DNA from 2 places in the Brevibacterium sp. H602 genome. Region 2 is predicted to be linked to the other one. Evidence: riboswitches for the same ligand, from Rfam matches in the RefSeq annotation. Region 2 holds a riboswitch; the other holds the start of a gene.
What was found. Region 2 has a riboswitch for thiamine pyrophosphate ahead of ACSBQT_RS08465 (hydroxyethylthiazole kinase). Riboswitches for the same ligand answer to the same signal wherever they lie in the genome.
Positions count from the first base shown of each region.

Region 1: it holds a riboswitch for thiamine pyrophosphate, as region 2 does, so the genes downstream of both, ACSBQT_RS09060 (ECF transporter S component) here and ACSBQT_RS08465 (hydroxyethylthiazole kinase) in region 2, are expected to answer to the same signal.

Region 1 covers NZ_JBPIZD010000010.1:11,435-16,982, reverse strand. Annotated here, with positions in the region: gene ACSBQT_RS09075 (hypothetical protein) at 1-128, shown strand, start outside; gene ACSBQT_RS09070 (energy-coupling factor transporter transmembrane component T family protein) at 201-1,046, opposite strand; gene ACSBQT_RS09065 (ABC transporter ATP-binding protein) at 1,039-2,571, opposite strand; gene ACSBQT_RS09060 (ECF transporter S component) at 2,571-3,200, opposite strand; TPP riboswitch at 3,223-3,331, opposite strand; gene ACSBQT_RS09055 (fibronectin type III domain-containing protein) at 3,478-5,418, shown strand; gene ACSBQT_RS09050 (universal stress protein) at 5,455-5,548, opposite strand, start outside.
Region 2 covers NZ_JBPIZD010000009.1:48,263-53,810, reverse strand. Annotated here, with positions in the region: gene ACSBQT_RS08485 (DUF1648 domain-containing protein) at 1-281, shown strand, start outside; gene ACSBQT_RS08480 (TenA family protein) at 334-1,074, opposite strand; gene thiD (bifunctional hydroxymethylpyrimidine kinase/phosphomethylpyrimidine kinase) at 1,142-2,011, opposite strand; gene thiE (thiamine phosphate synthase) at 2,008-2,766, opposite strand; gene ACSBQT_RS08465 (hydroxyethylthiazole kinase) at 2,763-3,692, opposite strand; TPP riboswitch at 3,680-3,813, opposite strand; gene ACSBQT_RS08460 (DUF3800 domain-containing protein) at 4,074-4,541, shown strand; gene ACSBQT_RS08455 (hypothetical protein) at 4,525-4,956, shown strand; gene ACSBQT_RS08450 (sugar ABC transporter permease) at 5,120-5,548, opposite strand, start outside.

The DNA of each region.
Region 1 (5,548 bases), on a different contig from region 2:
TCGAAGCCGCCGCTGAGACGAAGAGCGAAGACAAAACCCTCTTCGTCCTCACCACGTCGAAGCTTCCCAGCCCCGAAGCCCTGGAGGAATGGCGGGCCTTCGGCAAGGACCTCCTCAAACAGCTCTGAGCTCTGACCGACCGGCAGCGGAACGGCTCCGACTTCTCGTGAGCACGGCAGCTCCGAGACACCCGATCCGCCTCAGCCGATGATCGGGTTCCAGACTCCGAGCATGTGAGCCGCACCGATCGCGATCCCGCAGACAGCCAGACTGAGAAACACCGCCACGACATCTCGGGTCGCGAAACTCGATCGCCGGCGCCAGGTGCGGCCCGGACGACCGAAAGCCCGTCCCTCCATCGCCATCGCCAAGGTCGTTGCCCGGCGAATCGAGACCACGAGCAGAACGAACACCCCGCTGAAGAGGCTGCCCGTGCGCCGCAGAAGCGAACCGCCGGCGACGCCTCTGGCCCGCCTGGCCATCGCCAGAATCTGCCACTCACTGACGAGCAGTCCGAGCAGGCGAGAAGCCGCCAGAACGGAGATCACGACGACCTCCGGCAGCCGCAGGTGCTGAATGAGCGCATCGGCGAGGTCACGCGGATCGATCGTCGACGCGAGCACAATGAGTGGGATCGCCAACGCCAGGGCACGGACGAAGATCGCCGCGGCCGCGGCCAGTGATCCCGTGGTGAACAGGACGGGGCCGACATCGACGACCACATCCCCGGTCTTCTCCGCCAACAGCGCCGTGCCCCAGGCCGCAAGCAGGGCGCCCGCCGGAAGGAACCACAGGCGCTTGGCCGCGGCCACCAGATCGAGTCCCGTCGCCGGCAGAGCCAGCAATGCTGCCAGCAGCACCACTCCAGCAGAGACGAGATCGATGCTCAGCAGCGCCCCGACCATGAGGATGAGAGCCACTGCGATCTTCGTCAGCGGATTGCACCGACCCAAAGCGGTCGAACGCACCACGGGGATGAGCTGCCCCGGATCCTGTACGGCGACCTCGGGGGACGAGTGAACGTGTTGGTCCAGGCCCTTACTCACCGCGATCACCCGCCCTGACATGCGAATCCGACTCACTGTCGCTGAAACGTTCTGCGCTGCTGCGGTCGCCGAGCTCGAGGAGATCGGCACTGATGGCTTCGAGGAACGCGTGATCATGACTGACCGCGACCACCGCAGAACCGTGTTCCAAGGCATCGACGAACATTTCCACCAGCCCCGCCCACGTCAGCGCATCCTGACCGAAAGTCGGCTCATCGACGATGAGCACCCGGGGCCGGGGAGCCAGCATCGCCGCCACCGACAGGCGACGCTTCTCCCCGCCGGAGAGACTCTGCGGATGAGCTTGCGCCAACCCGGTGAGCCCGAGTCCCTCAAGAAGCTCATCCACCCGAGCTCGAGACTCGGCGGCAGACCACCCGGCCAGCCGCGGACCCAGCTCGAGTTCGGCCGCCACGCTCGAGGTGAGGAACTGGTGGGCCGGTTCCTGGAAGACCATGCCGATACGCGCCGCCAGCTGCTTCGACGGCCAGGCGAACGGCCGGGGTCGTTTGGCTCCTTCTCGCAGGGCCGCCTCGGCGAGGACCTGCCCGGAGAATTCGGGCAGCAGGCCCGCCAAGGTCAGGGCCGTGGTCGATTTGCCCGCCCCGTTCGCACCGACGATTCCGAGCGCCTGACCAGCGCGCAGACTCAGGTCCAGGTCGGTCGCAGCGGGGGTGGCCATGCGCGGTCGGGCAACGCTGAGCCGATCTGTGCGCAGCAGAACCTCGCCGAGGCGGCCCGACGTTCCGCCGATTCCTGCGGTTCCGCCTCGGCGCGGGGCGGGGGAGTGCTGCGGCATCCAGATTCCGCAGTTGACGAGTGTTTCGGTCAGGTCGGGATCGGAGAAGACCTGCGCGGGCGGACCTTGGGCTGCGATGCCTTCGCGGCCGAGCACGATGACCCGGTCGACGTGATCGATCCACAGTTCGACCCGGTGCTCGACGACGAGCATTGTCGCCGCGGTCGCGGCCTGCACGGTGAGCACGGCATCGCGGACCTCGGTCGCCGAGGCGGGATCGATATTGGCCGTCGGCTCGTCGAGGACGATGACCTCGGGGGCCATCGCGTGGACCCCGGCCAGAGCCAGCCGCTGCTTCTGCCCACCGGACAGCGCAGCACTCGGATGCTCCGGCGGCAGATCGAGCCCCAACGCCTGCAGAGATCTGGGCACCTGAGCCTCGATTGCCTCGGCCGGGAATCCGAGGTTCTCCATCCCGAACGCCACGTCATCACCGATGCGGGAGAAGATCACCTGCGAATCGGGATCTTGGAGGACCAGCCCGGTGCTGTCTCGGCGAGGGTTCGGTTCCTCACCGCCGACGAGGAGTTCACCGGTGGCCTCACCCGATTCCTCGGGCAGGACGCCGGCGACGGCGTGGAGGAACGTCGATTTGCCGGCCCCGGAGGCACCGAGCAGCAGCACTTTCTCACCGGCGGCGATCTGCAGATCGAGTGGACCGACCGCAGGCACGTCACGGTCGGTGTGCGTCCACGAGAAGCCGGAAGCCGTGATCGGCAGTGCCATCAGCGCAGACGGCCGGAAGCGAAGGAGCTGAGCGCTCCGGTGGCCGCGATCGCCCGGTAGGCGAACCAAGCGCCGATTCCGGAGATGCCGAGACCGGAGACGATCGCGCAGACGGCGTAGATCGCCTGGAAGCCGAACTGCCATTCCGCGTTGTACATGATGTTCTCGCTCACGGCCATGAACGCCGCGGCCAGCATCCCCGAGGCCGCGGTGACCCACAGGGTGAAGCGCTTGTAGCCGAAGGCGGCGAAGACGAGTTCGGCACCGAGGCCCTGCAGGAGACCCGAGAGCAGAACTGTCGCTCCGAAGTGGGAGCCGAGGACGGCTTCGACGATGGCGGCGATGAGTTCGCACAGGAGCGCGGCACCGGGTTTGCGGATGATCGCCCCGGCCAGCGGGCCAGCAAGGACCCAGAGTCCTGCGATGAGACCGATCGACGGCGGGAATGCCTGGAAGGCGAGTTCGAGGACCTTCCAGCTCAGCGCCAACACCCAGAACACGAGCCCCACGGCAATGCCGAGAACGGCGGTGGTGACATAGTCGACCACCCGCCACTGTTTGGATTTCGGCGCCGCGGTGAGGGCGCGTGAAGAGGTGGGGGTGGTGTTCGGCGTGGTGGTATTCGGCATCGTGCCTCCTCATTTCAAGGAGGGGTGAAGAGTCTCGACTTCCTTCGGCGGTGCTAACCACATCAGGTTCGAGGGTCTGCAGCTTCTTCTGCACTCTCAGCGCCCCTGACGGCGCTCCCCTGTCGTAGCCACCACTGTACAACAGGGGAGCGACGCGGAGGCTGGGATCGGAAACGACGCGGAGTCCGGGGTCGGTCATCGAGGATTCACTTCCCGTTTCCCTTCCCGTCGACGGTCCTCGAACGACCGGACACTACTGGTCAGTAGGAATAGGCGGGTGAATACGCATCGACTGAAGAGACCGCTCAGTGCCCTGTCCGCCGCTACCCTGCTCGCCGCTCTGGTGGCGGCCCCGGTGCCCGTGCGTGCCGAACCATCTCTCGGTTCCGGAGGGTCGACCGCGACCCAGGGCACGAATGCCGACACTGCTCAGACTCCCAGCCCGGACCGGACGGATTCGCCCGCCGAGGCGGATGCGGGAAGCGAAGCGATCACCGATGCGGTGCTGCAGGTCGGCGCCGACCCCACTGCGCGCAACCTCTCGTGGATGAGTGAGAGCTCCGGTGGGGGAGAGGTCCGGTGGGCGCCGGCCAGTGAGGTCGACGGCGGAAAGCTCCCCGCCGATGCTGACAGGGCTGTGACCACGGACTCCGGCCTTGCCACCGACCTCAAGCGTCACTTCAACCATGCGAACATGACCGACCTCGAGCCCGACACCGAATACGCCTACCAGGTCGGCAACGAAGAGGACGGATTCACCGAGGTGCAGCAGTTCACCACAGGATCGTCCGGAGGAGACGACGAATTCCTCGTCTTCGGCGACCCCCAGGTCGGCGCCGGAGGCGGAGACCCCGACGACGCCGCCGGTTGGGACCGGACCCTGAGTTCGGCCGTGGCCACCGCCGACGACCCGAGCTTCTTCTACTCGCTGGGAGACCAGGTCAACTCCGCCGGCAACCAGGAGCAGTACGCACAGTACCTGGCACCGGAAGCCACCCGGACGATCCCGCAGGCGACGACGATCGGCAACCACGATGTGTCATCGAAAGCCTACGAACAGCACTTCAACCGACCCAATGTCAGCCAGGACCACGGCGGTGGCGGCGTCATCACCTCCGGCGGCGACTACTGGTTCATCGAGGACGGAGTCCTGTTCCTCAACATCAATTCGAACAGTTCGGACATGGACGCCCACGCCGATTTCATCGACGAAGTCGTCGCCGAGCACGGTGACCAGGCACGCTGGACGGTTCTCGGATTCCACCACTCGATCTATTCGACGGCCACGCACTGGGATGACCTCGATGTGAAGCGGCTGCGGAAGGAGATCCCTCCGGTCGCGGCCCGCAATGACATCGACCTCGTCGTCTCCGGCCACGACCACATCTACAACCGCACCTTCCTCATGGACGGCGAAGGCAAGCCCGTTGAGGGCTCCGAAGCGGGAGCCGAGGAGGAGAAGGAAGACGGGCAGACGCTCTACCTCACGCTGACCTCGTCATCGGGGTCGAAGTTCTATGGCTACGTTCCCGGCCTCGACTGGGAAGGCAAGAGCGTCCACAACGACGTGCCCGCCTTCACCCGGGTTCGAGTCAGCGACGAAGCGCTGCGAGCGACGACCTATGAGGTGCCGGCAGGCGGAGCGCCGGCCGATGGTGAACGCGCGGAAGCGCAGGCCGCAGCCGAGCAGATCGACGATGTCGAACTCAGGCGCGCCGAGGCGGAAGATCCAGCCCCGGATGACGACGCCGGTGCAGACGCGGATGGCGGGGCTGGAACAGAAGCCGACGCCGAGGCGGATGGTTCGGACGCCGAATCAGACGCCGGTGCGGGGGTCGGGGCTGAAGCGGATGGTTCCGATGCCGGACCAGAGGCCGGCGCCGGAGTCGATGCAGATGGCGCGGGAGAAGACGCAGACGCCGGCGCGGCGGGAGCCGAAGCCGACGGTTCGGAGAGCGATTCGGACGGTTCGGACGAAGGTGCGGAAACTGCCGGCACCGCCGACTCCGGCGCCGAGGCAGATGCGACCGAGGCGAACGCCGCAGGAACGGATGATGATTCGGACTCCTCTGGGACCGCCTCGGCGGGTGGGGACGGAGACCTGCCCCGCACCGGCGGTGGGCTTGCACTGCCCTTGGCCGTCGGGGCGGGGGCGCTGGCACTCGGCGCGACGCTCCTCGTTGTGAGCCGTCGCCGCCGAGATGCCGGGCTCAGCTGATCAGCACAGCCTTCCTGATCAGCACGGCGCCGCCGATCAGCTCGGCACCACCATGACCGGACCTTCGGCGTGGTTGAGGACCCCGCGCGAGACGGATCCCAGCAGAGCGCTGCGGATCCGTCCGCGCCCG
Region 2 (5,548 bases):
TGCTCGAGAAGCTTCCGGTCTCGCTCATCAATGCCCCGCACAAGGAGTATTGGCTCGAGCGCGACGAGAAGACCTACCTCGTCGGCTGCCTCATGGAGCTGCTGCGCATCACCGCGGGACTCACCGCGCTGCTCATCGCCGCCATCCTCGTCATCATCGCGGAGACAGCGCGTTCGGCGACGATGCCGGAATGGCTGACGTTCGTGCCGACGGCCATCTTCCTCGCCGCCACGGGACTCGCCGTGTGGCGTTTCTACCGCAGGCTCACCCCACCGAGGTGACCGACTCAAGGTCAGGGCCACCTCGGCGAAGGGGATCCGATGCTCCCTGGAATCAGACGGTGATTTCCTGGGGCAGGAACACGGAGACGTCCCAGTTCTGCATGGCGTGGGCAGAGGCCCAGAAGTGGAGTTCGAAGACGCAGGCCTGTTCGAAGGCGGCGCGCATGCGGGCGGCTTCCTCGCTCGGAGCCTTCGCGAGTTCCTCTTCGAGGATCTGCACGGCGTGGCGGGTCGATTCGTCGAAGTCGGGTGAGTCGTAGGTCTGCACCCAGGTGCGGTAGGGGTGGTCGTCGGCCATCTGCCCGGCCCGGTCGACAAGCACCTTGCCCATATGGGCGTACACCCAGAAGCAGGGCAGGACTGAGGCGACGCCCTCGCCGTAGGAACGGCTGGCGGCCGTGGCGACGAGGAACGATACATAACCCAGCGTCGTCGGGGAGGCCTTGAAACGAGAGCCTTCCGCGGTGAGCTCCTCCAGCGCCGAGGCGAGTCGGGCGTCGGCGAGCAGCTCTCCGTGCATCTCCTCTTCGACGGTGATCGCCTCGGCGGCGGAACCGGCCCAGAACCGGGATTCGTCACGGTCGACGGTCTTCGCCGCGAGGAACGACATGGCCTTGGCGTAGCCGTTGAGGTACAGGCTGTCCTGCGAGATGTAGTTGACGAAGGCCTTCGGATCGAGGCTGCCGTCAGCGAGCTGGGCGAGGAACGGCAGAGCTTCGATCTGCTTGATGATGGGGCGGACGCGGTCCCACAGCTGGGTGGTCAATGGGCCGGCGGTAAAGGTGACGGTCATGGGAACTCCTTTGTGCTGGTGTGACGTGGCGGTTCGGGTGAGGCGGCGGTCAGGTGGGACGGATATGTCAGGCGGGTCGACCGCGGACGATGTCGACCTGGTGGTCGACCGGTCCGTGGGCGCCTTCCGGATTGAGGCTCAGCTGCCAGTCAGCAGCCGAAGTGAGAGCGCGAGCAAGGTAGTCGAGGGCATTGCCGACAGCCTCGCCGAGGAGGTCCGACCCGATCTCTGTGCGTTCGCGGCCGAGGACGGCCACCTCGGCGGTGATCGCGGCTGACAGGGTGCACCCGGTCCCGTGTGTGTTCATTGTCGCCACACGGGCGTGGCTGAACTCGCGGACCTGGCCATCGGCGGTGGCGAGGATATCGATGACCTCGTCCTCGCTGCCGTGTCCGCCCTTGAGCAGGACCGCTCCGGGTCCGCGTTCGAGCAGGCGCCGAGCCTGGTCACGCATGGCTTCAGTCGTCTGTGCTTCGGGTTCGTCATCGCCGATCAGCAGGGCCGCCTCGGGGAGGTTGGGGGTGATGAGGTCGGCGACGGGCAGCAGGTGGGTGCGCACGGCGTCGACGGCATCGGTCTCGAGGAGGCGGTGGCCGGAGGTCGCGATCATCACCGGATCGACGGTATAGAAGCCGAGTCGACCTTCGGCGGCGCGGGCGACGACGAGTTCGACGAGGTCACGGCTGCCGAGCATCCCCGATTTCGTCGCATCGACGGGCAGGTCGCCGAGCACGGACTCGAACTGATCGGCGACGAAATCGACGTCGATCGGATAGACCCGGGACACCCCGTGCGTATTCTGCGCGACGAGAGCGGTGATGACGGTCGTGCCCATGGTCTTCCGCGCGGTGAAGGTCTTGAGGTCGGCATGGATTCCAGCACCGCCGGAGGGATCGGTGCCGGCTATCGACAGGGTGATCGGCGGGCGGGTCGTCACTGGCCGCTCCCGGCGAAAGCGGAAAGCAGCTCCCCGGCTGCCGACTTCGGATCGTCAGCCATGCAGATCGCCGAGACCACGCAGATCCCGATCAGTCCACGCCCCTGCAGGTCAGGGGCACGGTCGGTGTTGATGCCGCCGATCGCGACCGCGGGGATGCCGGCTTCAGCCACCAGTTCGCCGAGGCGGTCCGGTCCGATTCCGTCGGGGGCGTCGGCTTTCGTGGAGGTGTCGTAGACGGGTCCGATGCCGACGAGGTCGACGACTCCGGAGTCGCGGGCGGCGGCGAATTCGTCGCTGTGCGCGGCAGAGAGACCGATGAGCGGTGCCGCACCCAGGGCGGCGCGCACCTCGGCGACGGTGGTGTCAGTTTGGCCGACGTGGATGTGCACGTTCTCGCCTTCGTCGATGAGACGGCGGGCCACTTCGACGCGGTCGTTGAGGACGATGGGGACCGTGCGGTCGGTGTCGCGGGTGGCGGCATCGACGGCGGCGATGACCTGGCGGGTGAGCGAGTAGAAGCCTGCATCGTCGATGTCCTTGTCGCGGACCTGGACGATGCCCACTCCCCCGGCGACGGCGGCCTGCACGGTCTCGGCGACGCTGCGGCCGGCGGCCTCGCATTGCGCGGAGTCGGTGACGAGGTAGAGGCGCGTGTCGATTCCGGCGAAGCGGTCGGTCGCGTCTGCTCGGTCGTTCACGGTCGCGCTGTCGTCGGCCGGGTTGTCAGCGATATGGGCGGAACCGGCGGTCATGCCTGGACGCCTTTGCTGGCGGTTTCATTCGCAGAAGTGAGCGTGTCGAGGCCGATTCTCGCCTGTGAGAGTCGGTCGCCGTCGACGGTGTGGAGCGCATCGAGGAAGTTCACCGAGTAGCTGCCCGGCCCCTTCGCACCGTCGGCGGCGAGTTCCCCGGCGACCGCGAAGTGGGCGTGGGCGGCGACAACAGCTTCGAATCTCGCCGAGGCGGCCCTACCGTTCGCGTTCCCGTTTGCGGCGTTGACCGCTGAGACGTCGGCGTCGGGGTCGGCCAGTCCGGCGCGGGCGGCGGCCAAGTAGGCGACGGTGACGGCGCCGAGTGAGCAGCCGGTGCCGATGACCAGCGGCATGAACTCATGTCCGCCGGAGATGCGGGCGACGTGGTCGGTGCCGTCGATGTGGGCGACGACGGCATCGGTGGGTCCGGAGACGGCGACGATGGCACCGGTTTCTCGGGCCAGCTTTGCGGCGGCGGGAAGGACGGCGTCGACTTCGTCGGTGGAGTCGACTCCGCGACCGCCGAGTCCGACTCCGGCGAGTGCGGCGATCTCGGAGGCATTGCCGCGGATGGCGGTCGGGTGATCGGCGGCGGCGCGGCGGATGCGGGAGGTGCGGAAGTCGACGGCACCGACGCTCACGGGGTCGAGGACCCAGGGTTTTCCGGCGGCGTTGGCGACGTCGATGGCGGCATCGGCGGCGAGCAGCTGGTGGTTCGAGGCGGTTCCGAAGTTGACGAGAATTCCGCTGGCGATTCCGGCGAACTGTCCGGCATCGGCCTCGTGGTCGAGCATTGCCGGGGAGGCGCCGATGGCCAGGAGCACGTTGGCGCTGAACTGCTGCACAACGGTGTTCGTGATGCACTGGATGAGTGGGTTGCTTGCGCGCAGTCGCGCATTCGCAGAACGCAGGTCGAAGTCAACCATGACGATCCCTTCGCTAGTATGGCCCAGATCAGGTTCGATGGGTGTTCTCTCAGCCTCGTTGTCCTCCGTGCGCAGCGTCTTGGTGCGAACGGATCCTCATGAGGCACCCCATGTCATTGGCTCCGACTGTATCAGCCCGCCCGGACACGGGCGACTTCCACAGTCACAAGGTCAAGTCGGGGAATGAGCGCCACTCCCCGTTGTGCGCCATGCTGGCCGATAGGTCCCCGTACAAGACTGATTGCACGGACCTCCGTGCTGTGAGATTATTGAAGTGGTAGCAAGGAGTTCACCTCCTAGAGCGCCAAGTCGCAAGCCCACGTCTCAGACGTGGGTTTTTGCGTTGGGCCTCGTGTCAGAGCCGCTGGGTAGAGTTTGCCCATGCTGCTCGCCTATATCGATGAGATCGGTGAACCCTGCCCGTACGTCGCCAAAGACCACCCGAGATTCAACACCAATCCCGTCTTCGGCTATGCAGGCTTCGTCATTCCCGAAAGCTCGGCTCGGAGATTCGGTCAGATCTTTACAGCAGAGAAGCGACGTGTCTTTGCCAGCGAGCTTCGGGGCGTAGAGAACCCGGGCCGCTGGGAGCGAAAGGGCTCAGATATCTTCACCCCAGACGCTTGGCGAAGATACGGTGAGCAGATCCGTGTCTTTCGCGGACTGATCAACAGGCTCGCAGAACTGAGCGGACACGTCTTCTTCTATGCCGAACAGAAGGAGGTCGGCACCAGGAAGCAAGTGCGGCTCTCCGATGAGCAGCGCTATGCGAGAGTCGGTCAATCGTCTCTGTCGTCACGCGGACAATTGCGGCGAAAATCTACTGACGCTGATGGACCAGATCAATGAGAAGCAACGGGCTGCAAGAGTAGCGTCGATATACGCACACATATTCTCGCGTGCCCAAGAATTCAGGGAAATGAATGCTGCCATTGAGCCGCCGATGCACATCGACAGTGCTCTCAGCTCCAATATTCAGTTTGCCGATTGGATAGCAGCATCTGTCAGCCGAGCCATCGACTACCAACTCGAACGCGGATCAAGGTACGACTGGGTACCTCAGGCCCTCGGCAGCCACATGCACCATCGCATCACATACGAATCCAAGCTTCGTCTCTGGCAGAGTTCGCTGGGCGATCTGAACAACTTCGACGTATTCAAAGCCGAGAGGCCTTACCTGGACCGACTTCAAATTGGATCCATGAGCCCCGAAGATCTCGCAAAACTTGAGAGGATCAAGCACGCATCCATGAAGCGTCGCTGACGCTCCGCAGAACGAGCTACTGGAACCGCGACGTGTTCAAGTGCTCCACGTAAGCACTCGAGAAGCTCGCGAGCGGGCTGCTCAAATCCGAGATGGCCATCTGTACGGAGCCATTTCGGAGCTGAGCGACCCGCTCGGCGGAATTCCGAGGGCGGGCTTCCCGCTACCCGCGCCCGACGTACCTCTGACCGCGGCGGCTGAGCGCATCGACGACGACTGCGGTGAGCAGCACGAGTGCCGTGATGATCTGCTGTGCATCGGAGTTGAAGCCGATGAGGTAGAGACCGTTGTTGATCGCACCGACGACCAGAGCACCGAGCACGGCTGCCCAAGCAGTTCCGCGACCGCCGAACAGCGAGGTACCGCCGATGACGGCTGCAGCGATCGCATTGAGCAGGTCCTGCGTGCTCACCAGCGTCGATCCCGCATTCGTCGTCACACCGGTCTTGATGAAACCGAACAGTGCGGCCAGCACTCCGGCGGCCATGAACACGCTGATGCGCACCCAGGTCACGCGGATGCCAGCGCGCCGGGCGGCTTCGACCTTGCCGCCGACGGCGTAGATCGACCGGCCATAGCGGGTCTTGCGCAG